DNA from 3 places in the Pseudocolwellia antarctica genome. Region 1 is predicted to be linked to each of the others. Evidence: predicted binding sites of a transcription regulator. Region 1 holds the regulator's gene; each other region holds the start of a gene.
The links. The regulator sigma-54, encoded in region 1, starts transcription at its own class of promoters, with help from an activator protein. The targets are predictions, from matches to a motif close to GTTGGCACGNNNNTNGNNT.
Positions count from the first base shown of each region.

Region 1 (7,744 bases):
TTTTGTCTTTCCATTTCTGGATTCTCTGTAAGTAATGATTCAATCGCATCATTATCACCTTCAATCAACGCATCTCTTAAGGACTCTAATTTAGTGTGCTTAACAGACTCTTGTTGATGTTTGTTCGCCATAACATCTAACGCTTGATATATTGGCTCAAGATCAGTTTCAGAGAGTATTTTGGCTATATGACGAATATGCCTACGCAATGCCTCATGTTTATTCAGAATTTTGTCAGCCAAAACCATGGCGTCTTTTAACTCATCTGTTAAAGGAAGACGACTACGTTGATGTTTAGACATTTCTACAATTTTTTGTCCAAAATCTTGTAATCTGTGCATTTCACGTTTTATTTCAGATTTACTTTTTAAATCTTCATCTAATTCGTCGATATCGTTAGCAGACTGGGGCATAATGTTTAGTAATATAATTGAAATTACCAATAGTATACTACACCTCTGCAATCCAAAAATAGTAGATAGTCTTATTTGTTAGTATTTCATCAATCATTAAATGCATTAGAGACATAAATTCCATCATGACAGAATCAAACGGCATTATTAATCAACTTGAACAAGTAAAAAATCGCGTAGCTAAAGTTCTTGAATTAGCAGAGACCTTAGGTGTTGATTCTGCAGAAGTCGCGATGAGCAGACAGCAAGGTTTAAGTGTTGGCACACGTATGGGCGAAGTTGAAACGGTTGAATTTACCAATGATGGCGCTTTAGGACTTACTGTTTACATAGAGGGTCGTAAAGGTAGTGCATCCACTGCTGACCTTTCAGAAGGCGCATTACAACAAGCAGTACAAGCGGCTGTAAATATAGCTAAATATACTTCAGTAGATGATTGTTCTGGTTTAGCTGATAAATCGCTACTTGCAATGGAGCCGGAAGATTTAGATTTATATCATCATAAAGCCATTAATACTGATGAAGCGATAGAAATTGCTAAAGCGTGTGAAGAAAGTGCATTAGCTTACGATAAACGCATTACTAATTCAGATGGCGCAAGTTTAGATACGTTTGAAGGCTTTAAGGTTTATGGTAATACTCATGGACAGCTTGTTGGATATCCAAGTAGTCGACATAGTTTAAGTTGTGTAATGATCGCTGGTGAAGGTGATGATATGCAACGTGATTATGCTTATACCGTTAGTCGAAAGTTCGATTTATTAGATGCGCCAGCACTTGTTGGTGTTGAAGCGGCAAAAGAAACTTTATCACGATTAAATCCACAAAAATTACCTACGGGTAAAGTTCCTGTAATGTTTAGAGCGGATATTGCTAATACTATCTTCGGACATTTTATTGCAGCGATCAGTGGTGGTAATTTATATAGAAAATCATCTTTCTTATTAGATTCTATTGGAAAGTCAGTTTTTCCTGACTTTTTAAATATTAGTGAGCGTCCTCATATCAAAGGTGCACTAGCGAGTAGCACATTTGACAGTGAAGGCGTAAAAACACTTGATAGAGAAATTATTACAGCAGGTTGTTTAGAAACTTACTTATTAACTAGCTACTCAGCAAGAAAGTTAGGCTTACAAACTACAGGTCATGCGGGTGGTATTCATAACTGGATATTAAATGCAGAAGGTGAAGGTCGAGGCGGTAACTTTGATAATATGCTTAAGAAACTAGGCACTGGTTTTCTAGTAACTGAGTTAATGGGGCAAGGCGTTAACGTTGTAAATGGCGATTATTCTCGTGGTGCAGCAGGCTTTTGGGTTGAGAACGGTGAAATTGCATTCCCTGTTGCAGAAGTAACGATTGCAGGTAACTTACAAGAGATGTTTAAAGGTTTAGTTGCTGTAGGTGACGATGTGGATATGCGCGGCAGCATTAGAACGGGCTCGTTACTTATGAATGAAATGCAGGTTGCTGGTAACTAAACTATTTAGGATTTGAGTTTAGACTTGAACTTTGATTTAGCAGGAGCTTAACTTAAGTTCATTATAAGTTAGAAATAGACTAAAAAATAAAGCGTGCTCACTATTAAGTGAGCACGCTTTTTTTTCTGGCTAAGTCAGTAGTAGGGTCGCTGTTCCTAAAAAGGCAAATATACCTACAACATCTGTTACTGTGGTTAATATAACACTGCCAGCTAATGCGGGGTCTATGTTCATACGTTTCAGTAACAAAGGCACTGATACCCCAGCGAGACCTGCTGCAGTCATATTCATTAACATCGCAAAAGCTATAACTAAGCCTAGCATGAAGTCTTGCTTCCAAACGGCAACTACTGTTGCAATTAATACAGCCCAAATAATACCATTGAGAAAGCCGACAGCGAGTTCTTTAAGTAATAAGGTTTTAGAGTTACTGTCACCAACATGACCTAACGCCATACCACGAATAACAAGTGTTAAGGTTTGATTACCCGCTACACCACCCATACTAGGTACAAGGGAGTTCAATACAGCTAAAATAGCTAATTGGGCAAGTATTCCTTCAAACATACTGGTAACGGCTACCGCGAGTAATGCGGTGATTAAGTTAACACCTAGCCAGATAGAGCGTTGTTGTGTACTTTTTAAAACAGGAGCGAAAGTATCGGCTTCATCATCTAAACCCGCCATACTCATCATAGAATGTTCTGCTTCTTCACGAATTATATCAATAACATCATCTATGGTTATACGACCTAATAGATGACCTTTTTTATCGATAACGGGTGCAGAAAACCAATCATATCTTTCAAATAATTGTGCAACTTCAGTTTCTCGCATTGTAACGTTTACCGCTTCAATCTCGTCGTTAACTAAAGTTAATATAATAACATCAGGCTTTGCGGTAATGATCACAGATAATGAAACTGAACCTATGAATTTGTTATGTCGATCAACCACATAAAATGAATCGGTGGATTCAGGTAATTTACCTTTTAAACGTAAGTATCTTAATACTACATCGACTGAAACATCTGGGCGGATAGTGATGGTATCTGTGTTCATGATACCGCCAGCTGTGTCTTCTTCATAAGACAGGGCTTTTTCAACTCGACTTCTATCTTGCGAGTCCATCGAGCTTAGTACATTTTGATAAGCACTATCTGGTAGTGTTCTTAATACTTCAGCAACATCATCTACATCCATGCCTTCTGCAAGAGCAGCAAGCTTCTCAGGACGCATACTTTTAAGTATGCCTTTACGTACTTCTTCGTTTAGTTCTTCAAGTACATCACCATGATTATCGTTATCGATAAGTTGCCATAAAATAGCACGAGTTTTTGGTGGTGATGATTCTAGAATAAGGGCTAGATCATAGGCTGGCATCTTCTGTAGCAGTTTTCGAACATGCACAAACATACCACTGCTGAGAGCGGCATTAACTTCGAGGAGTCTTTGTTGGTTATATTCTTGTTCTGCTATTTCTGCCATAAACCCTTCATGTACGAATTAGGTGGGTATGCTCAGCCCGTAATTTGAGTTCAGTTGAAGTAAAGTCTGCGATTATCAATTTTGAACTATTTATATGAAATTAATATTAAATAGTACGTGTTATTTGTATCGGATATGACTGTATTAGGGGCTACTGATAATAAATATTCTATCCTAACTCAATTGTTTTATCAGCTTTTTTCTTTATGTTGGTATGATTGAATTTGGCGCTAGGTGTATAAATAATAAGTATTATTCTTCTTCATCAAACTTGTCTGAGAATAACTGACAAATACTATCAATAGCGGCTTTAGCATCAACACCTTCAGTGACTACGGTAACGCTTTTTCCTTGGCTACCTGCAAGCAACATTAATCCCATAATACTACTGGCATCAGCAGAGTTATCGTTTAACGAAACAGTAACTGATGCATCGAACTTTTGACATAGTTGAGCAAGCTTTGTTGCTGCTCTTGCATGTAAACCAAGTTTGTTGCTGATAATAAGTGTTTTTTCGCATGTGATCATAATGTTGTTTTTCTTATTTTATGTACTTGATATGGTGATGTCTCGGTGACGAGATTGTACGTCTTCACGTTCTTTTCTTAAATTGTTAGCCAACAGTTCTGCAATATAAACTGAGCGATGTTTACCACCAGTACAGCCAATTGCTATGGTTACATAGCTGCGGTTATTACGCTCTAAATGAGGTAACCATGTCATCATAAAGCTATTAATTTGCCAAATAAACTTAGTAACGATAGGTTGGCTAGAAAGAAAGTCTTTAACTGGCTGATCTAATCCAGTATAAGTTTTTAGTTCTTTATCCCAAAAAGGATTAGGTAAGAACCGTGCATCAAATACATAGTCAGCATCTTGTGGTACGCCATGCTTAAAACCAAAAGATTCAAATACTACCACCATAGAACCTGACTTTTTACCGAGAATTCTTTCTCTGACTAAATCGGCAAGCTGATGAGGAGATAGTTGGCTAGTATTAATATAAAGCCCTGTACGTGTTGAAATAGGCTCGAGTAACTTCTTCTCTAATGCAATCGCTTGATCAAGCGCTATATTCTTTTTAATTAGCGGATGTAATCTTCTGGTTTCACTGAAGCGTCTTATAAGATCACTGTCGTCAGCATCCAGATATAAAATGTTTAAATCAACGGTATTCGGTAGGTAATCTAATATTTCGGAAACATCTTGAGGATTGTTAGGTAAATTACGAACATCAATACTTACCGCTACATTTTCGTAATCGTTGATCACGGTATGCACGAGTGCAGGCAATAAATTTACAGGGATATTATCAACACAATAGTAACCTAAATCTTCTAGTACTCTTAAGGCTACTGATTTTCCTGAACCTGAACGTCCACTTACGATAATTAACTTCATTGAGCTGTTCGATCCTTTTTTATGTGTTTTGTTGGATAAGCTTGAACAATTCTTCATTACTTTGACACTTTCTAACTTGCTTAGCTATTTGCTTATTGCCGAATAACTTAGCAATACTTTGTAAAGTCGTTAAGTGCTCTTTACAAGCATCTTCGGGAACAAATAGGGCAATAAAAATATCGACAGGTTTATTGTCTATCGCGTCAAAGTCAATAGGTGTTTCAGTAGTTACGACAACAGCAACCACAGACTTAGCATTTGCCAGTCGCCCATGAGGGATTGCAATGCCATTGCCAATTCCTGTAGAGCCTAGTTTTTCTCTAGACACTAAACTTTCTAATAACTCGTACGGACTATGCTCAGAAATTTTGTCGGAGGCTATGGTGCAAATTTGGTCTAAAATTCGTTTCTTGCTAGAACCAGAAATTGCACAACATGTGCAATCTGGTAATAAGATATCTTGCAAAGTCATAATTACTTCTAAAGCCTACTTTATTCTACTGAGTTAATGGGTTGCGGTTTTGCCTTTGTACTTCAAAATTTGACGATCTAACTTTTCAATTAAAGCATCGATTGAAGCGTACATATCTTGATTGTCTGCCGTTGCATGAACTTCTGTACCTTTTAAATGAACAGTTGCTTCAGCAATTTGGTTTATTTTCTCAACTGTTAATACTACATATACATTATTAATTTGATCAATATGTCGTTCTAGCCTTAAAAATTTCGTATTAACATATTCGCGTAAAGAGTTAGTGATATCTACATGGTGGCCTGTTAGGTTTATTTGCATAAGTTAACGTCCTCTTTTAGTCATATTGGAAAATTATATTAAGCTCTTACGTTGATTCGACGGCGGTATTGATAATGACTCTCTATATTTCGCGACAGTACGACGCGCGACTTTGATACCTTGCTCAGCAAGGATTTCTGCCATTTTGTTATCACTTAATGGTTTTGCTGGAATTTCTGCGGCAACAAGTTTCTTAATAAGCTCTCTTATTGCTGTAGAAGAACAGTCACCACCATTATCAGTGCTTACATGGCTTGAGAAAAAGTATTTAAGTTCAAAAATCCCTCTTGGGGTATGCATGTACTTTTGAGTAGTTACGCGAGAAATTGTTGATTCATGCATATCTACTGCTTCAGCAATGTCATTTAAAACCATAGGTCTCATGGATTCAGGACCATGTTCAAAAAAGCCCTGTTGACGCTGCACTATACAATTTGACACTTTTAATAATGTATCGTTCCTACTTTCTAAACTTTTAATAAACCATTTAGCTTCTTGCAAGTTAGAACGTATATATTGTGTATCGTTTGATGACTTCATTGAGCGGCTCATCGATGCATACTGTTGATTTACAGAAAGCTTAGGTGCTGTGTCTGGGTTTAATTCTACTACCCAGCGACCATTTTTCTTTTCAACGGAAACATCAGGGATCACGTATTGTTCATCACTTTTAACAACACTGTCGCCAGGACGAGGATCTAATGATTGAATTAAGCGTAATACTTCGCGTAGTTGATCTTCTTTTAAACGCGTTTTACGCATTAATTGACGGTAATCTCTATTACCTAATAAATCTATATGCTCTTTTACAACTTGTTTACTTTCTTTAAGCCAAGGTGTAGCGGTATCAAATTGATTAAGTTGTATCAGTAAACAATCAGCAACAGAACGTGCACCTACACCTACAGGATCAAAAACATTAATACGTTTTAGTACGGCTTGAACTTCGTCTAATTCAAGATCTTCAATACCAACACAATCGAGAATGTCTTCACAAGAAACCGTTAGGTATCCTGACTCATCAATAGCTTCAATAATGGCTATGGCGATGGTTTTATCGGTATCACTAAAAGGAGTTAGTTCCATTTGCCACAAAAGATGATCTTGTAGAGAATCTTTGGTTTCACCTTGATAGGTATAATCTTCAGAAGGAGAGCTAATACTACCTGTATTAGAAATACCTGCGCTGTAGCTTTCATCCCATGTGGTATCTATATTAAGTTCTTCGGGGATGTCGGTATTGCTCATCGCTTCAGTCGTTGATATTTCATCAATAGAGGGAGTAGAGTCTTCTGAACCGTCAGTGCTGCCTTTATCTGTATCCGCTTTTGCGTTTGCAGAGAATGCATCTTCTAAATTATTAACGGAACTATCCTGAGAGTTAGGGGAACTCTCATCAACTTCAAGCAACGGGTTATTCTCCAAAGCTTCTTGAATTTCCTGTTGTAAATCTAACGTTGATAGTTGCAGCAACTTTATTGCTTGTTGCAACTGAGGTGTCATCGTTAGATGTTGTCCTATACGGAGTTGTAAAGAAGGGCGCATCTACGTATTATTTATCCTATTAATCATATAAACATTATTGATACTTATTGATAACTATAGCGTAAATTGTTCGCCAAGGTATACATCTCTTACATGTTGATTTGAAAGTATCTCATCAGCATTACCTTCTGCGATTAATTCACCATGACTTACAATATAGGCATGTTCACATACATCAAGTGTTTCACGAACATTATGGTCTGTTATGAGTATGCCGATGCCTCGTTCTTTTAAGTGTAGAATAATCTTTTTAATATCACCTACAGAGATAGGGTCGACACCCGCAAAAGGTTCATCTAATAATATAAACTTAGGGTCTGCGGCTAATGCTCGTGCAATTTCTACTCTGCGACGCTCACCACCCGATAAACTCATACCTAAATTGTCTTTTATGTGGCCTATATTAAACTCTTCTAGTAAGTGCTCTAACTTTGCTTCGCGTTCAACTTGGTTTAAAGCTTTTTGCGTTTGTAAAATGGCCATGATGTTGTCATAAACGCTAAGTTTTCTGAAAATTGAAGCTTCTTGAGGAAGGTAACCAATACCTTTTCTAGCACGTTCATGCATAGGTAATAAGGTGACATCTTCATCATTAAGAACAATAGAGCCTTCATCGTTAGGTA
Region 1 is NZ_CP187926.1:4,259,171-4,266,914, forward strand. It holds gene yjgA (ribosome biogenesis factor YjgA) at 1-413, opposite strand, end outside; gene pmbA (metalloprotease PmbA) at 539-1,894, shown strand; gene mgtE (magnesium transporter) at 2,024-3,382, opposite strand; gene ACPUVN_RS18455 (HPr family phosphocarrier protein) at 3,635-3,910, opposite strand; gene rapZ (RNase adapter RapZ) at 3,929-4,783, opposite strand; gene ptsN (PTS IIA-like nitrogen regulatory protein PtsN) at 4,803-5,255, opposite strand; gene hpf (ribosome hibernation promoting factor) at 5,289-5,576, opposite strand; gene ACPUVN_RS18475 (RNA polymerase factor sigma-54) at 5,610-7,121, opposite strand; gene lptB (LPS export ABC transporter ATP-binding protein) at 7,176-7,744, opposite strand, start outside.

Region 2 (7,744 bases), 590 kb from region 1:
GCAGATTCATCTTCATCATTACTTTCATTTAATAAATGGTTTAACGCATCTTCATCAAAATCACTTTCCATGGCTTTTAATGTTTCTGCATCAATATCATTAAAGGTATCGATGATTTTTGTTTCTTCTTTTTCAGGTTCTGCATTTATTTCATTAACTAAACTCTCTATGTCTAGCTCGTCACCTAAGTCTAGATCATCGCCTAATTCATCATCTAACTCAGTGTCGTCCATTGCTTCATCAGTAGCTTCATTGGTCGAATCATTTGTTTTCTTTGTATCTTCAATTAATTGGTCGATATCTAGCTCATCGCCTAGGTCAAGTTCATCGGTGACGTCTTTATCTTGCTGCTTTGTATCTTCAATCCATTGGTCAATATCTAGTTCATCGCCTAACTCAAGTTCGTCAGTTAATTCATCAACAGCTTCACCTTGCGATGCTGTATCTGCAATTAACTGATCAATATCGAGTTCTTCAATTGAATCATCAGAATCATTAACGTCTTCTAAATCTTCACTATTATCTGTTGAATCGTCGCCTTCTTTGATATCACTAAAATCAAAATTTAAGTAAGGTGCAACATCTTCTTCAGTAAATTTATCGATTAAAGCCTTATTGTCTAATTCAATAGTGTCTGATTCAGTTTCAGATGCATTAGCTTCATCTTCTTGATCAATATTAGGAGTAAGCTCTTCTTCTGAAGAAGCAGGGTTTATCAAGTCATTAAGTTCTTGAGAAGATATGTCTTCATCTTCATCGACAGATAAACTTTCTAGAAATGCATCGATATCGTCTGGGTCAGTTAAATCTTCTGATAAGTCGTCAGCAATTTCTTCGGCTATCTCTTCAGCAGCTTCTTCAATTGGTTCAGGCTCTTTTAACTCAGGCTCTTCCACTGGTTCATTAATTGACGCCATCAGTGCATCAATATCATCAGGGTCTGTTAAGTCACCTGACATGTCTTCGGGTTCGTTAATTGATGCCATTAATGCATCGATATCGTCTGGGTCTGTTAAATCTTCTGATAAATCGTCAGCAATGTCTTCGGCTATCTCTTCAGCAGCTTCTTCAATTGGTTCAGGCTCTTTTAACTCAGGCTCTTCCACTGGTTCATTAATTGACGCCATCAGTGCATCAATATCATCAGGGTCTGTTAAGTCACCTGACATGTCTTCGGGTTCGTTAATTGATGCCATTAATGCATCGATGTCGTCTGGGTCTGTTAAATCTTCTGATAAGTCGTCAGCAATATCTTCGGCTATCTCTTCTGCAGCTTCTTCAATTGGTTTAGGCTCTTTTAACTCAGGCTCTTCCACTGGTTCATTAATTGACGCCATCAGTGCATCAATATCATCAGGGTCTGTTAAGTCTCCTGATAAATCACCCAGATCTGACTCGCTTTCAACTACAGACTTTTCTGTAGCTGTAGTTGCTGACGCCATAAGTGCATCGATATCATCAGGGTCTGTTAAGTCGCCTGATAAATCACCTAGATCTGACTCGTTTTCTACTACTGGCTCTTCTGCAGACTTTTCTGCTTTCTTTTCTGTAGCTGTAGTTGCTGACGCCATAAGTGCATCAATATCATTAGGGTCAGTTAAATCACCTGATAAATCACCTAGATCTGACTCGTTTTCTACTACAGACTCTTCTGCTTTCTTTTCTATAGCAGTAGTTGCTGATGCCATCAATGCATCGATATCATCAGGGTCTGTTAAGTCTCCAGATAAATCTTCTAGATCATCCGTTAGTTCTTCAACGGCTTCGCTACTCTCTTCAGTTTTTTCTTGTTCTTCTGGCTCAGTAATTGAAGCCATAAGTGCTTCAATATCACCAGGATCCATTAGGTCACCTGAAACATCATCATCTTCAGGTAGTTCATCTACTGATTCTAATTCATCTGAAACAGGTTCAGATCTCTCGTCTAACGTATCAAGTTCATCAGAGCTACCCAGTAAATCATCTAACATATCGTTATCAACTGATTCATCTTCTGACTCAGACGATGAATCATTAATACCTGATAATAAAGCGTCTAAATCATCTTGAGCGAGTTCGCCACCTTCCAATGAGATATCTTCTAAGTCATCAATTTCGTCATCTAAATGAATAACATCATCGTCGTTTACGTTGTCATCAAGTAAATCAAGATCATCACTTATTTCTGTTTCGTCATTCAATAAATCTAAATCATCAGAAAACAGGTCGTCATCTTCTGCAAGATCTATTGCTAATTCATCGTCTAAAGATAATTCATCATCTAGAGAAAGCTCTTCACTTAATGATAAATCTTCATCAAGTTTAGTTTCTAGCGGAGCTTCTTCTTTTGGTTGTTCTGGAGCTATAGTTTCTTTAGCTGTTTTGATTTCTTCTGTCGGTTCATCTTTCGCCTTTCTTTTTAAGAAAAACCAAAGTCCACCGCCCACTAACAGTAGTGTAGGAATAGTAAAGATAAGCATTTGAAACCAAGCACTTGATATAAAACTGTTACTTTCTTCTGCTAGCTTCTCTTTTTCAAGACGTAGCGCAGCTTCACGTTCTTCGGCTTTATCTAATAAGGCTTGTTGTAAGGCAAGCATGTCGTTCATTTGAAGTTTGATTTCTTTACTTTTCGCGACTTCATCTTGCATGACATTAAGTTGGTCATTAAATGAAGAAAGCTTGCTTCTTAGTCCTTCATTCTCTTTGAGTAAGGCTTGCAGGCCGTCAATTGAATCAAGTACATCTCGTTGAATAGTGCTTAAACGTTCAGTTTGATCGTTACCAAAAGTTTGTAGTTGTTCGTTTATTTCTACTTTTGCAGCGTCTAAATCTTTCTTTTTAACGGAAAGCTCTTCTGGTTTAGTTTCTTTTTTTGTTGCGATTTGAACAACTTTCTTTTCCCAGTTTTTGTCGTCTGCGTTAGATTTACTTTGGGCTAAGTTTTTATTTATTGCGCGCATCTCGTCAAGAGAAGGAACTTGTAAGTAGGCTCCTGTTACCAGATGGTTCTGATTATTATCAGCAAAGGCTTGTGGGTTACGGGCAAATAAAGACTGCATAACCTGATAGATAGATAAGGTATTGTCGGGCCTAACTTTTAGGGCGATATTCCATAATGTATCTCTCGCCGTAATAGGTCCATATTGCTCATATTGAACAATATCTGATGATTTTGGTCCTTTAATACTAATTCCAACCTCTTCAGCCATTACGCTAGAAGCACTAAAACCAGTAAAGATAATTACCTGCCAGAGGCACAGGCGTAAAAATTGTTGCATTACAACATTCCTATTTATTATTAATGAGCCAAAATTCTGTCACATTACAGACCAGAGAATACAAAGCAAAGTTTATTCCAACTCATTACATAATGCCAGACGTCGTTACAGAACGACACATTATGTATATCAAATGGTTGTAATTTTTATCGCTTGTATTGCTGGTTTGATAAGCGTCCTGCCTGTAAGTTGAAAGGGTTATATCTATTCTTTGTAAGCGTTATAACACCTGAAGTAACGCTTTGCGTTGTTTTCTCGATAGTGTTTATTATCACTATAAAGAATATCTTTTAGTTTATATTATTAAGGTATTTTATTTTATGTCTAATAATTAAAACAATCTGAAAGATAATAATTACTATATCGGTAATCTACTGTTTTTCTGTAGTTTTTCTGTAGTTTTTATTGTTCTTAATTATTGAGAGTTTATCTTCTCCCATAAAAAAAACTCATCATTACTAAGTAATGATGAGTTTTAAGTATAACTGCTAAAATGTTATTAAATTAAGATAAATGCTCTTTTATTAATAATTCAGCAATTTGAACACTGTTTGTTGCAGCGCCTTTACGTGTATTGTCGGCAACAATCCACATGTTTATGCCGCAGTTGTGGCTAATATCTTCACGTACACGACCAACAAATGTCTCATCTTTGCCGCTAGCTTCGCCAATTTGTGTTGGGAAGTCTTCGTCGTTACGACATAAAACTACACCTTCAGCTTTTTCTAGCAAGTCTTTAACTTCATCAGCTGAAATAGGTGAATTAGTTTCGATATGAAGTGCTTCGCCATGTCCGTAAAATACAGGTACACGAACAGCAGTAGGGTTAACTAAGATGTTATCGTCGCCGAAAATCTTTTTAGTTTCCCAAACCATTTTCATTTCTTCTTTGGTGTAGCCGTTTTCTAAAAACACGTCAATTTGTGGAATAACGTTAAACGCTATTTGACGAGAGAAGTTTTTAGATTCAACAGGCTTACCACTTAACAAATCAGCTGTTTGTTTAGCTAATTCGTCCATTGATTCTTTACCACCACCAGAAACTGATTGGTAAGTACACACGTTAATACGTGAAATACCAACAGCGTCTTGAATTGGTTTTAATGCAACTAACATTTGGATAGTCGAACAGTTAGGGTTAGCAATAATGTTACGGTTGCGGTATTCACCTAATGCTTGAGGGTTTACTTCAGGCACGATTAATGGAATATCGTCTTCGTAACGGAACTCAGATGTATTATCAATAACAATACAACCTGCGTCACCAGCAATTGGTGCAAATTTAGCTGAGGTAGCGCCACCTGCTGAGAAGAAACCAATTTGTGCTTGGCTAAAGTCAAAGTTGTCTGCATTCAGAACTTCAATACTTTCACCTTTAAAGTCAATAAATTCACCAGCAGATCGAGCACTTGCTAATGGATAAAGTTTATTGATTGGGAAGTCTCTTTGTTCAAGAATCTCAATAATTGTTTTGCCTACTAGGCCTGTTGCGCCAAGTACGCATACATCAAATTTCTGTGCCATGATCCTCTCTCTTTTAGATTAACTATTAACTATTTACTGAAGCCAAGGCGATGCGGTACACCTTCATTGGCTTGATTATTCATAGATACGGTTACTGCCGAAAACTCCCTACGAGCTGGGTATGTTTTGCGAATGTGATCGAATCCTTTGGTATTTATTTGTTGTCTAAATATACCATCATCACGTCTAACATCGTAAACCATTTTTACTAGCTGGTTTAGTAATATTTCATCAAACTCTTGCTTTAGTTCAACTGAGTTTATTGTCGCGCTGGGTAATAAGTCTTTTAGTACTTTATTTACAGGAATATTTAGCTGTTTACATAATGCCTGATAGAGCATTTCTGTGCCACGAGCTTTTCCTTCTAAGCTATAACCAGCAATATGTGCGCTAGCTATTTCGGCATATTCAATAAGCGGATGTAGTAGATTAGGTTCACCTTCCCAAACATCTAATATTAACTTAGTTTGCATGCCGTTTTGTTTAAGTAACAACAAAGCTTTATTGTCTATTACTTCACCACGACAAGCGTTTATTAATATTTGCTCGCTGGTTAATTTTTTAAGTCTAGCTTCGTTTAATAAATGATAGGTTGGATGTTCGCCATCTTGAGTTAATGGCACATGAAGAGAAATAACATCACAAGCTAATGCTTCATCTAACGAGACAAAGTCTCTTAAGTCATTTGGGTTTTCAGCTAAAACAGGATCACACATCACGTATTCAATACCTAATGCACTAAGCTTTTCGCTTAATCGTGTACCTGTATTACCTGCACCAACAATACCTACTTTTAACGAGAATAAATCAATTAAGTAACGTTCACTCATGACAACTAAAGCACTTAACACATATTCAGCAACTGAAATTGCATTACAGCCTGGGGCTGATGTGAAAGGAACATCTCGGCTCTTTAAATAAGCTTGATCAATATGATCAACTCCTATTGTTGCCGTACCTACAAATTGCAGTGATTTATTGTTTGCTAAAAGGCTTTCATTCACTTTGGTAATAGAACGCACTAATAATACATCGGCATTTTCTACCATTTCAGCACTTAGCTCTCGGCCAGCAAAAGGGTAAAGTGTACCTAAATCGCCAAAAAACTCTTTTGCGAATGGCATGTTTTCATCGTGATATATGTTCATAGCGTTAGTTCTGAGATTATTAGTGTAATTACTTTATTTTACCCTAGAAAACAAAAAACCACTAAAGCTATCTTTAGTGGTTTTGAATTTTTTTATCTAAGCACTCATTTAAAATTAAATGATACTCGATAGGTAAGCTTATTTATTAACGTATAAATAAAAGCTTATTTGTATTTTTGCATAACTAATGTTGCATTAGTTCCGCCAAAACCAAAACTATTAGACATAGCTAAGTTAATTTCAGTATCGCGTTTTTCAGTTACGATATCTAAGCCTTCAGCTTTTTCGTCTAATGTGCCTATATTAATTGAAGGAGCAACAAAGCTGTGTTCCATCATTAATAAAGTGTAAATAGCTTCATGAACACCAGCAGCACCTAATGCATGCCCTGTCATTGCTTTTGTTGCTGAAATAGCAGGTGAATCTGCACCAAATACTTCTTGAATAGCACCCAATTCTTTAACATCGCCAACTGGCGTTGATGTACCGTGTGTATTTAAGTAGTCAACTTTACCTTCAACACCTTGCATAGCTTGTTGCATACAACGGATAGCACCTTCACCACTTGGAGCAACCATATCGTAACCGTCTGAAGTTGCGCCGTAGCCAACAACTTCTGCGTAGATATGTGCGCCACGTGCTAAAGCGTGTTCTAGTTCTTCAACAACTAACATACCACCACCGCCCGAGATAACAAAACCATCGCGGTTAGCATCATAAGTACGTGAAGCAGTTTCAGGAGCATCGTTATATTTAGACGATAATGCACCCATGCCATCAAACATCATAGCTAATGACCAATGAACTTCTTCACCACCACCAGCAAAAACAATATCTTGTTTGCCTAATTGAATAAGCTCTGCAGCATGACCAATACAATGAGCACTTGTTGCACAAGCTGAACTCATTGAGTAGTTAACACCTAAAATTTTGAATGGTGTTGCTAAACAAGCAGAAACCGTACTCGACATTGTTTTAGGTACAGCGTAAGGACCTACACGCTTGATACCTTTTTCACGTAGAATATCAGTTGTTTTAACAGTAACTTCTGATGATGCGCCACCTGAGCCAGCAACGATACCTGTACGGAAATTTGAAACTTGTTCAGGCGTTAATTTAGCGTCATCAATAGCTTCTTGCATAGCTATATAAGAGTAACCTGCTGCATCAGCCATAAAACGCACTGCTTTACGATCAATATGATCGGCAATGTTAATGTCTGGTTTGCCCCAAACTTGACTGCGTAAACCTACTTCAGCAAAACTCTCTGAATGAGAGATACCTGAGCGGCCTTCTTTTAAAGATGCTAATACTTCTTCGCTATTGTTGCCAATGCTTGACACAATGCCTAATCCAGTGATTACTACACGTTTCATTTATATAACCATTTCAAAATTTAAAAATTCGAGCTTATCATACAGATAATTACTCGCCATCTGGTCTGCTCAGTGTACACCTGTACACTGATTTCTTCAATTGAATAACAGTTCGATACCAATTACATTCAAAAAAAGCTAAAATAATACAGTTTTCTACTCATTTAAATAAGACGCTACAATTCAGTGAACTCAAAAACTTCTCTTATATTTCAAGATAATGGTGCGCCCTACTCCAAAAAATTTGACGATATTTATTTCGACAGAAAAACGGGTTGTGAGCAGAGTACAACAATTTTTATTGAAGCGAATGAAATTGTAGACCGATTAAAAAATAATAACAGTTTATTTACCATTGCTGAAACAGGTTTTGGTACTGGATTGAACTTTTTATTAACCTTAGACGCATACAAGCAAGCAAACAGCGGTGTTCAGT
Region 2 is NZ_CP187926.1:336,918-344,661, reverse strand. It holds gene ACPUVN_RS01465 (FimV/HubP family polar landmark protein) at 1-3,260, opposite strand, end outside; gene ACPUVN_RS01460 (aspartate-semialdehyde dehydrogenase) at 3,765-4,784, opposite strand; gene ACPUVN_RS01455 (4-phosphoerythronate dehydrogenase) at 4,814-5,932, opposite strand; gene fabB (beta-ketoacyl-ACP synthase I) at 6,097-7,308, opposite strand; gene mnmC (bifunctional tRNA (5-methylaminomethyl-2-thiouridine)(34)-methyltransferase MnmD/FAD-dependent 5-carboxymethylaminomethyl-2-thiouridine(34) oxidoreductase MnmC) at 7,495-7,744, shown strand, end outside.
Region 2: the regulator sigma-54 is predicted to act here: its motif matches at 3,324-3,342, upstream of ACPUVN_RS01465 (FimV/HubP family polar landmark protein).

Region 3 (7,744 bases), 360 kb from region 1:
TTTATCATTAATCTTTAACCATTTTTTTACTGCAGTAGCTAATTCATCAGGATTAAACTTAGGAATAAAGTCATCAGCACCTACTTTTTCAACCATAGCATTGTTAAAAATACCACTTAATGATGTGTGTAAAATAATAGGTAGCGCACGCATTTTTTCAGTCGCTTTAACTTCTGCAGTCAATGTGTAGCCGTCCATCTCAGGCATTTCAATATCTGAAATCATTAAGGCGACTTTTTCTGTAATGCTGTTTTCACATGTTTCAGCAATTTCTTGTAACTGGTCTAAAGCTTCTTGGCCATTCTTAGCCAATATAATATTTAACCCTAAAGGTGCAAGAGCACGTTTTACTTGGTTTCTCGCTACTGCTGAGTCATCAGCAATCATGACTAATTTGTCACCTACTTGTTCACCCACCGTAACGTCTGCAACACCTTCACTTAACTCGGTAGAAACAGGGTTAATTTCATTTAATATTTTTTCAACATCTAAAATAGACACCATTTCGTTATCTATTTCAGTCACCGCAGTCAAGTAACTTGATTTACCTGCACCTTCAGGCGGCGGCATAACATCTTTCCAGCTAAGAGTTGTGATCCTTTCAACACTCGCCACCAAGAACCCCTGAACACTACGGTTATATTCAGCAATAATAATAAACGAATTTTCAGTTTGTTCGATGGCAGGACCACCCGTTGCCTTACTTAAATCGATCACTGAAATTGTTTGACCACGAATATGAGCAATGCCTTTAATGTATTTATCTTGTTTAGGCATAGGAGTTAATCTAGGACACTGTAAAACTTCTCTTACTTTAAACACGTTAATGCCAAAACGTTGGCGACCAACTAATTTAAATAACAATAACTCAAGCCTATTTTGACCGACTAATTGAGTACGTTGATTAACTGAATCTAGAATACTTGCCATAAAAACCTCATATTACGTTGTGCTAATTTACTTAGGCACACTTCTTGATGGTAGCTTAGTATAGTAAACTTACTGTCGACTATTTGACATTAATTTACATATTTGTCTTATCCTAAGCATAGACGACTATTTTTATTTACTTAAAAAAAGAAAACAATATTTATGATTTATATGAAAATATTGCCAACTTTGTTCTTTATTTTTTCACTGATATCGTTTCATAGTGCAGGCAACACGATAGATAAAGACAATTTAGTTAAGTTTGTTGAATTATTTGTTAAAAATAATATCGACTCACCGCGTGATGGGAAATTAGAGATCAGCTTACCTGAGCTAGATCCTCGACTTACCATAAAACCATGCGAAGCACCGCTTCAAGCGAATATACCTGAAAACCATAATGGTAGAAACATCAATGTTAAAATTTATTGTGAGGATGAAATTCCTTGGCAAATGTATATTCCTGTAAAAATCAGCCAAGAGATTTTAGTGTTAGTTACTCAAAATGTTTTAGCAAAAGGCACTGTAATAAATCAAAGTAATACGATCACAGAATATACCGATATAAATAGCGTGCGTGGCGAAACTATAACTAATGTTGCACAAATAACCGGTGGACGACTTAAGCGTCGTTTATCAAAAGGCGCTGTAGTGTCACCACGTAATGTTTGCTTAGTTTGCGAAGGAGAGTCTGTCACTATTATTGCTCAGTCAGATGGCTTCACCATTAAAACCGCAGGAATAGCTCTCACTGATGGTAGTAAAGGTGAGCAAGTTCAGATCAGAAATAGCAAGTCAGGCAGAACGATAAATGCTAGAGTGGAAGCTGTGAATCAAGTTAGAATTAATTTATAATTTATTCTAAAGAAAAATAACACTGTGCCGATATATAGGCTGAGATTATAACATGTTGTTATCAGGAATTTATTATGGCTATTAATATCAATAACTTGAATAGTACAAGTCAAGTAAAACAAAATACAGATCAACACACACAGATAAAACAACAAGTTGCGACAGACAGTGCTAGTACTAAAACTGCTCGTCAAGATTCTGTGTCGTTAACTCCTCAGGCACAACAAATGTCTGAACTACAGAAGAAAGCAGCAGATGCACCTGTAGTCGATCAAAAAAAGATTGAGCAATTAAAAACTGCTATTGCTTCAGGTGAATACAAAATTGATCCTGAAAAGCTTGCAGCAAGCATTGCAGACTTTGAATTTAGTATTGATTAGTGATTGAATATTCAAAATAAACAGTAGTAACTGATTTACCTTTATCAAGGTTAACTACTTTTGTTCGTCAATCACATAATCTTATCCCATTATTATATATAGGTGGTTAGGCTGTGACAGACGTAACAAATATTTTTGAATTATTAGCGCAACAAACTAATCAGCTGGTTGAATTAGAACAGCTATTAAAAGATGAATATGAGATCCTCAAACTGCACAGTCCAGATAAGCTTGTTGCAATAAACAAATTAAAGAACGAGCTGCTTGTAAAAATAGATGCAACCGATCAGTTGCTGGCGGCTAATGCGCAATTTGTTGAAGATAAGAAGAATGGCAATTATAGCGACCAGCTTAAAGCAATAGAAAACATTCTCATTAATTGTAAAAGTTTGAACAAAGTGAATGGCGAAATTATTCATAAATCACAATTATCAATAGAACGTATGCGAACAACACTATTAGAAAATCATACTAAATCAACACTCACCTACGACAATAAAGGTAAAACAAGTGGTGGTTTAAGTAGCTTAGATTTAAAAGCCTAAAGATAGGTAGTAAATAATAGGTATTAGATATCTAATCTGAATATGTCGCTCAGCGTGTTATATAAAATAAAAAACCTGCTAAATAAGCAGGTTTTTTTGTTCTAGTGTGGATATTTATCATTAATAAGCTAGTACCCGAGCCGATCCTTAGTTCAGGTTAATTAATAATATTTCACTTCTTTAATTGTATTGCCGCTCGTGGAAGCAACATACAATTCATAAACGTCTTTAAAGTCTAAGCTTAGTTCAGTTGTGTAACTATCGCCAACTGGATAACTTTTAATAACTTTAGCACCGCGAATAATACCTTTGATTGACGCATCTAATTGTTGGTTATTAATAAGTAGATTAGACATACTTGTTCTACCATCAATTTGTTGACCGTAAACTTGTTCCGCTAATTCGGCATAAGCGGCAAGCTTAGAGGCATTTATTGCCATAAGCATGCGCTGAGTTTTATGTTCAGACTTTTGTAAACTGATAGGCGCTTGACCAACAGCATGCAATACCGGAAAGCTTTCGGGTTTAGATTTTTGCCATTCTACATGTTTATCAAACACCATAGAGCAACTGCTTAAACACAGTATTAAGGCACTAAAGAATAACGTAATATAAGGCTTATTCATCGTTATCTCCTGTTATTGTTGAATTTCAACAGCTCTTTTATCTGATTCCAACATTTTACTGTCGCGAATAATTAAGCCGTCTTTCATATTAACCATTGCATCGTTATGATTTAGCTTCTCGCCAATCACCCAAGCAGGGATAAAAGACTGCGCACTGCCTACGACCACTCTTGATTGCATACCAATCATACGAGCATTAACCATAACGCCACCATCTTGTTCCATCATGGTTCCTGTCACAACATAGTCAATTATCTGGCGTTCAGGTAACTCTTTCCAATCTCTGGTAAAAGTATAATCGCCATCTGGAGTCACACGAATATGACCTGTGGTTTTAAAGTCGACAACAATCAGTCCATGTCTTTGAAACTCATGGATAAAGCTTTCAGATAACTGATTACCTAGCCAATTAGTAGACTCTAAATCTTTTAAATTAACAAAAGAAGCAATCGCTATAGGCGTCTTAGGGTTAACGAAAGAGCTACTCTCCATCATTTGATACGCTAAACCTTTAACTACATCGTTAATCGCATGTCTAGGAAGTGCGAAACTATCAATTTCGCCTTTATCTACTTGAGTCGCTTTATAAAAATTTTCTTTTTCATTATTGTTGCTCAGGTTGTTATTGCTTGTGCACGACAAAAAAGTCGGTAACAGTAATAGAATAAGCCACTTTTTCATTGTGTATTCCTCAGTTGAATCATTACTTCTAATGAAAACAAAGCATAATTCAAGCCAATATAAAATAATTTATCCAGAACTTAGATGCTTTAAGAAGAGAATTTACAGTAAAGCCTTTAAAGTAAAACACTGGGCATAAAAAGTGCATACATCAAAAACTATATTTAAGTCATATTTAAACTAAAGTTATATGAGGGTCTGTTGATCTTTCGAGATTGTTTTTACAGCAAGGTGTTTGATATTTAGACAAGGCGGAGACTGTGACGTGTAGCTAGCTACTCGAACAGACGATAACGTGGTATAAATTTCAAACACATGTTGCCCTTTGGGTTCATTTAAAACGAATTTACTCATTGCTGTTCGCTTTTTTAATAGAATAACTATTAGACAAAGCTCACATCGCGATTAAATCCGTTTTAAATTGAATAAAATTTAATCCTGAAAGTTCAACAGACCCTAGTGTAGTTACTTATTTAATTTACTGCACAGATAAACTTTCTTAATAAATACCCTAATAAAGTAGGAACCAACATGCGTATACTCTTATTACTGTTAAGCCTGATGTTAACTAGCTTCTCGGCTTTTACACAGTGGTATGAAACCCAAGGTCAAGCGCATGTTGCTAATGGCGACAATGAAGCTGCCCGTGTAAAGGCCATGGAAAATGCACTTAAACGAGCTTTATTAGTGGCAGGGGCGTCAGTGTCGAGTGTTCAACAGGTTATCAATGGCGTACTCACACAAGACCAAATCAGTATTCGTGCATCAGGCACAGTTAATTCATTCGAACTTATTGAAGAAACATATAGTGACGATACGGTCACAGTAAAAATTCGTGCTGATATTTTCCCTCAAGACAAACAATGCTTTTCAGCCGATTATCGTAAATCGGTGTTATTAACTCGCAGTAATATTATTTATCGCGAGCAAGCAAGCGTAGGTGAAATATATAAGTTAGACAGTGAAGTGATGCGAAAGCTTGCCGGAAAAATTAATAGTGAAGGCTACTATTTAGATACTAAGCTTGCCATAAAAAACAAATCGGGCTTTTCACGTTTAAATAACAGCATGCAATACGAAAAAATTAAAAACCTGACCATGTCATTATCCGATCATACCGACACTCAGTTTATTATGTTTGCAGAAATACCTGACTTGTCTTTAACCGAACGTACAAATAGCGAGTTAAAGTTTTGGCAAAAGGATCACCTAGATCGTCACTTTAAAATGAACTTGTATATATATAATGGTAGTAATGGTGAACTTATACTTGATAAAGAGTATCAAAATAAAGCCCCTTGGACCTTTGATAAAAGAAAAAGCGTAGATATTACCAGTAATAATTTTTGGCAAAGTGAATATGGTTTAATGATCAACCATACGCTAGAAACCATGATCAGCGATATTGACGAAAATATGATGTGCGAACCTACACGCGGAAGAATTGTTAAAGTTGATGGTGATACGATTCTATTTAACTTAGGCGAAAACCAAGGTGTTAAAGTCGGTGACGAGTTTTCATTGTTACATGCGAATAACTTTATAGCTGATTCTGGCAAAACTTATTCAGGCTTTAATATAAGTCCTTATAAAGTCAAAGTCATAAGTACTTCAAGAGAAAGCGCTAAAGCCATAACGTTAGAAAAAAACTTACTCGGCAATATTCAAATAAACGATATCGCTGTTAGGTATTAAGTTACTTATGTTATCGCTAGCTATCTTCTCTTGGTGGCTAGCGAAGTCATAGCCTAAGCACTTACTCCCTATTAAATATCGCTATGAATGTTGAATCTATTGGCTTCAGCTTTAACAAAACCCATAAATTGACTTGCGTATAATTGAATTTTTACATATCTCTGTAAAATTTAACTAACAACTAAATAAACTTACTCATTGGTTAAATCATTGCTTTTGAATACAATAAATTGTCTACACTTCTATTACTTTAAATAAAAAATCATCTATTCTAATGATATGCCGATATAGTTAACTGATTGATCAAATCTTTGCTCAAGGTACATTGAGTCTAATAAAAATAGCACAAGGAATAACATGAAACTCGTTTCCTCATTGATTTCACTAACTTTTATTTTAACTTCCCATTTTAGTTATGCCGAAACTTTTGTTTTATCCCAAGAGGCAAGTGAATTACTTCTGCATCCAACTCGAAGTTCACCTGCTCTCGTCATAGCCTTAAATCATAGTGTTATTCCCGCACAAACATCGGGTGTAGTAACCAAGTTAATGGTGAATGTGGGCGATCAAGTACTAAAAGGCGAAATACTTGCCACCTTAGATTGTCAAATAAACACGCTAAATCATAATTCAGAATTCGCTCAATACAATCAACTCTACTCGGAATTGTTATTTAAAAAACGCGAGTTAGTTAGAGGGCGAAGTCTTTTAAAACAAAAAAATATTGGTGAAGCTGAATTAGACCGACTAAATAATGCTGTCGAAAATACTCGAGGTTTATTACAAGCTAAAAAAGCAGCGGTAGACAATGCCTTATTAAATGTTGAGCGATGTAATATTAAAGCACCTTACGATGGTGTAGTAACCAAACGCGTTGCCAACTTGGGTGAAATGATTGATTTTGGCAGGCCACTTGTTGAATTAATAGAAGATAAACGCTTAGAAGTTTCTGCAAAAATAGCCTCAAGCGATGCCGAAAGTTTTCACCAAGCTAAAATTTATAATGTAGACATTAATGGAGAATTCTACCCTGTAACTTTACGCGCATACTTACCTCTTATTGAAGAAAATGCACGTAGTCGTGAAGCCCGTTTTTTGTTTGTTGATAAACAAGCAGTAGCTGGCGATACAGGTCGTTTACGTTGGGAGAATCCACTGCCATATTTGCCTGCTTATTTATTACAAAAGCGAAAAGGAAAAAGTGGCTATTTTGTTGTTGAAAATAATAAAGCTAAATTTATTACTGTTGAACAGGCAGAAGAAGGGCGGCCAATAACTTACGAGTTAGCGCCATCTACTCAAATTATTACGGAAGGACGACAAGGGCTAGAAGATGGTGATGCTGTTAAATTAGCTAACCCAAGTAATAAAGCTAGAGCTGAAAGTGGTAAATCATAATGTGGTTACGTAATTTAATTCAAAATCATGTACTCACAAATCTAGTTTTTGTGCTGATCTTGGTAGTAGGCTTTATTGTTTATAACCAGCTACCGAGAGAGCAAGATCCAACCGTTAATTTTAACTGGATGCAAATTACTACTTTTTTACCTGGTGCATCAGCACGAGATGTAGAGCAAAAAATTACTGATGTTATCGAAGAATCGGTAGAAAAAGTTCAAGATATTAAATTTGTATCAAGTACCAGCAGAGAAGCTATATCAAGTATTCTCGTTCGTTTTCATGAAATGGATGATAGACAGTTTGATAAACGCGTTGCTGATTTACGTCGCGAAATTAGTAACGTAGAAGACCAAATGCCTGAAGAGGCTGAAAGACCAAGAATATTTGAAATAACAACAGCCAATGCTTTCCCCTCGGCTACTGTCGTTGTTTCTGGCTTATCTGATGATGAAAACTTAAGACGACAAGCCCGTGCGTTAGAAAAAGATTTAGCACGTATTGCTGGCGTCGATCGCGTTGATGCTACAGGCTTGCGTGAGCCTGAAATACAGGTACGTTTCGATTTAGATAAAATTCAACATTTAGGTATTTCACCGGTTATCATCGCTAACTCTATTCGAACATTTTTTAC
Region 3 is NZ_CP187926.1:110,240-117,983, forward strand. It holds gene ACPUVN_RS00480 (chemotaxis protein) at 1-930, opposite strand, end outside; gene flgA (flagellar basal body P-ring formation chaperone FlgA) at 1,102-1,785, shown strand; gene flgM (flagellar biosynthesis anti-sigma factor FlgM) at 1,860-2,165, shown strand; gene ACPUVN_RS00495 (flagella synthesis protein FlgN) at 2,279-2,710, shown strand; gene ACPUVN_RS00500 (LPP20 family lipoprotein) at 2,872-3,336, opposite strand; gene ACPUVN_RS00505 (FlgO family outer membrane protein) at 3,349-4,017, opposite strand; gene ACPUVN_RS00510 (flagellar assembly protein T N-terminal domain-containing protein) at 4,549-5,712, shown strand; gene ACPUVN_RS00515 (efflux RND transporter periplasmic adaptor subunit) at 6,070-7,110, shown strand; gene ACPUVN_RS00520 (efflux RND transporter permease subunit) at 7,110-7,744, shown strand, end outside.
Region 3: the regulator sigma-54 is predicted to act here: its motif matches at 4,058-4,076, upstream of ACPUVN_RS00505 (FlgO family outer membrane protein).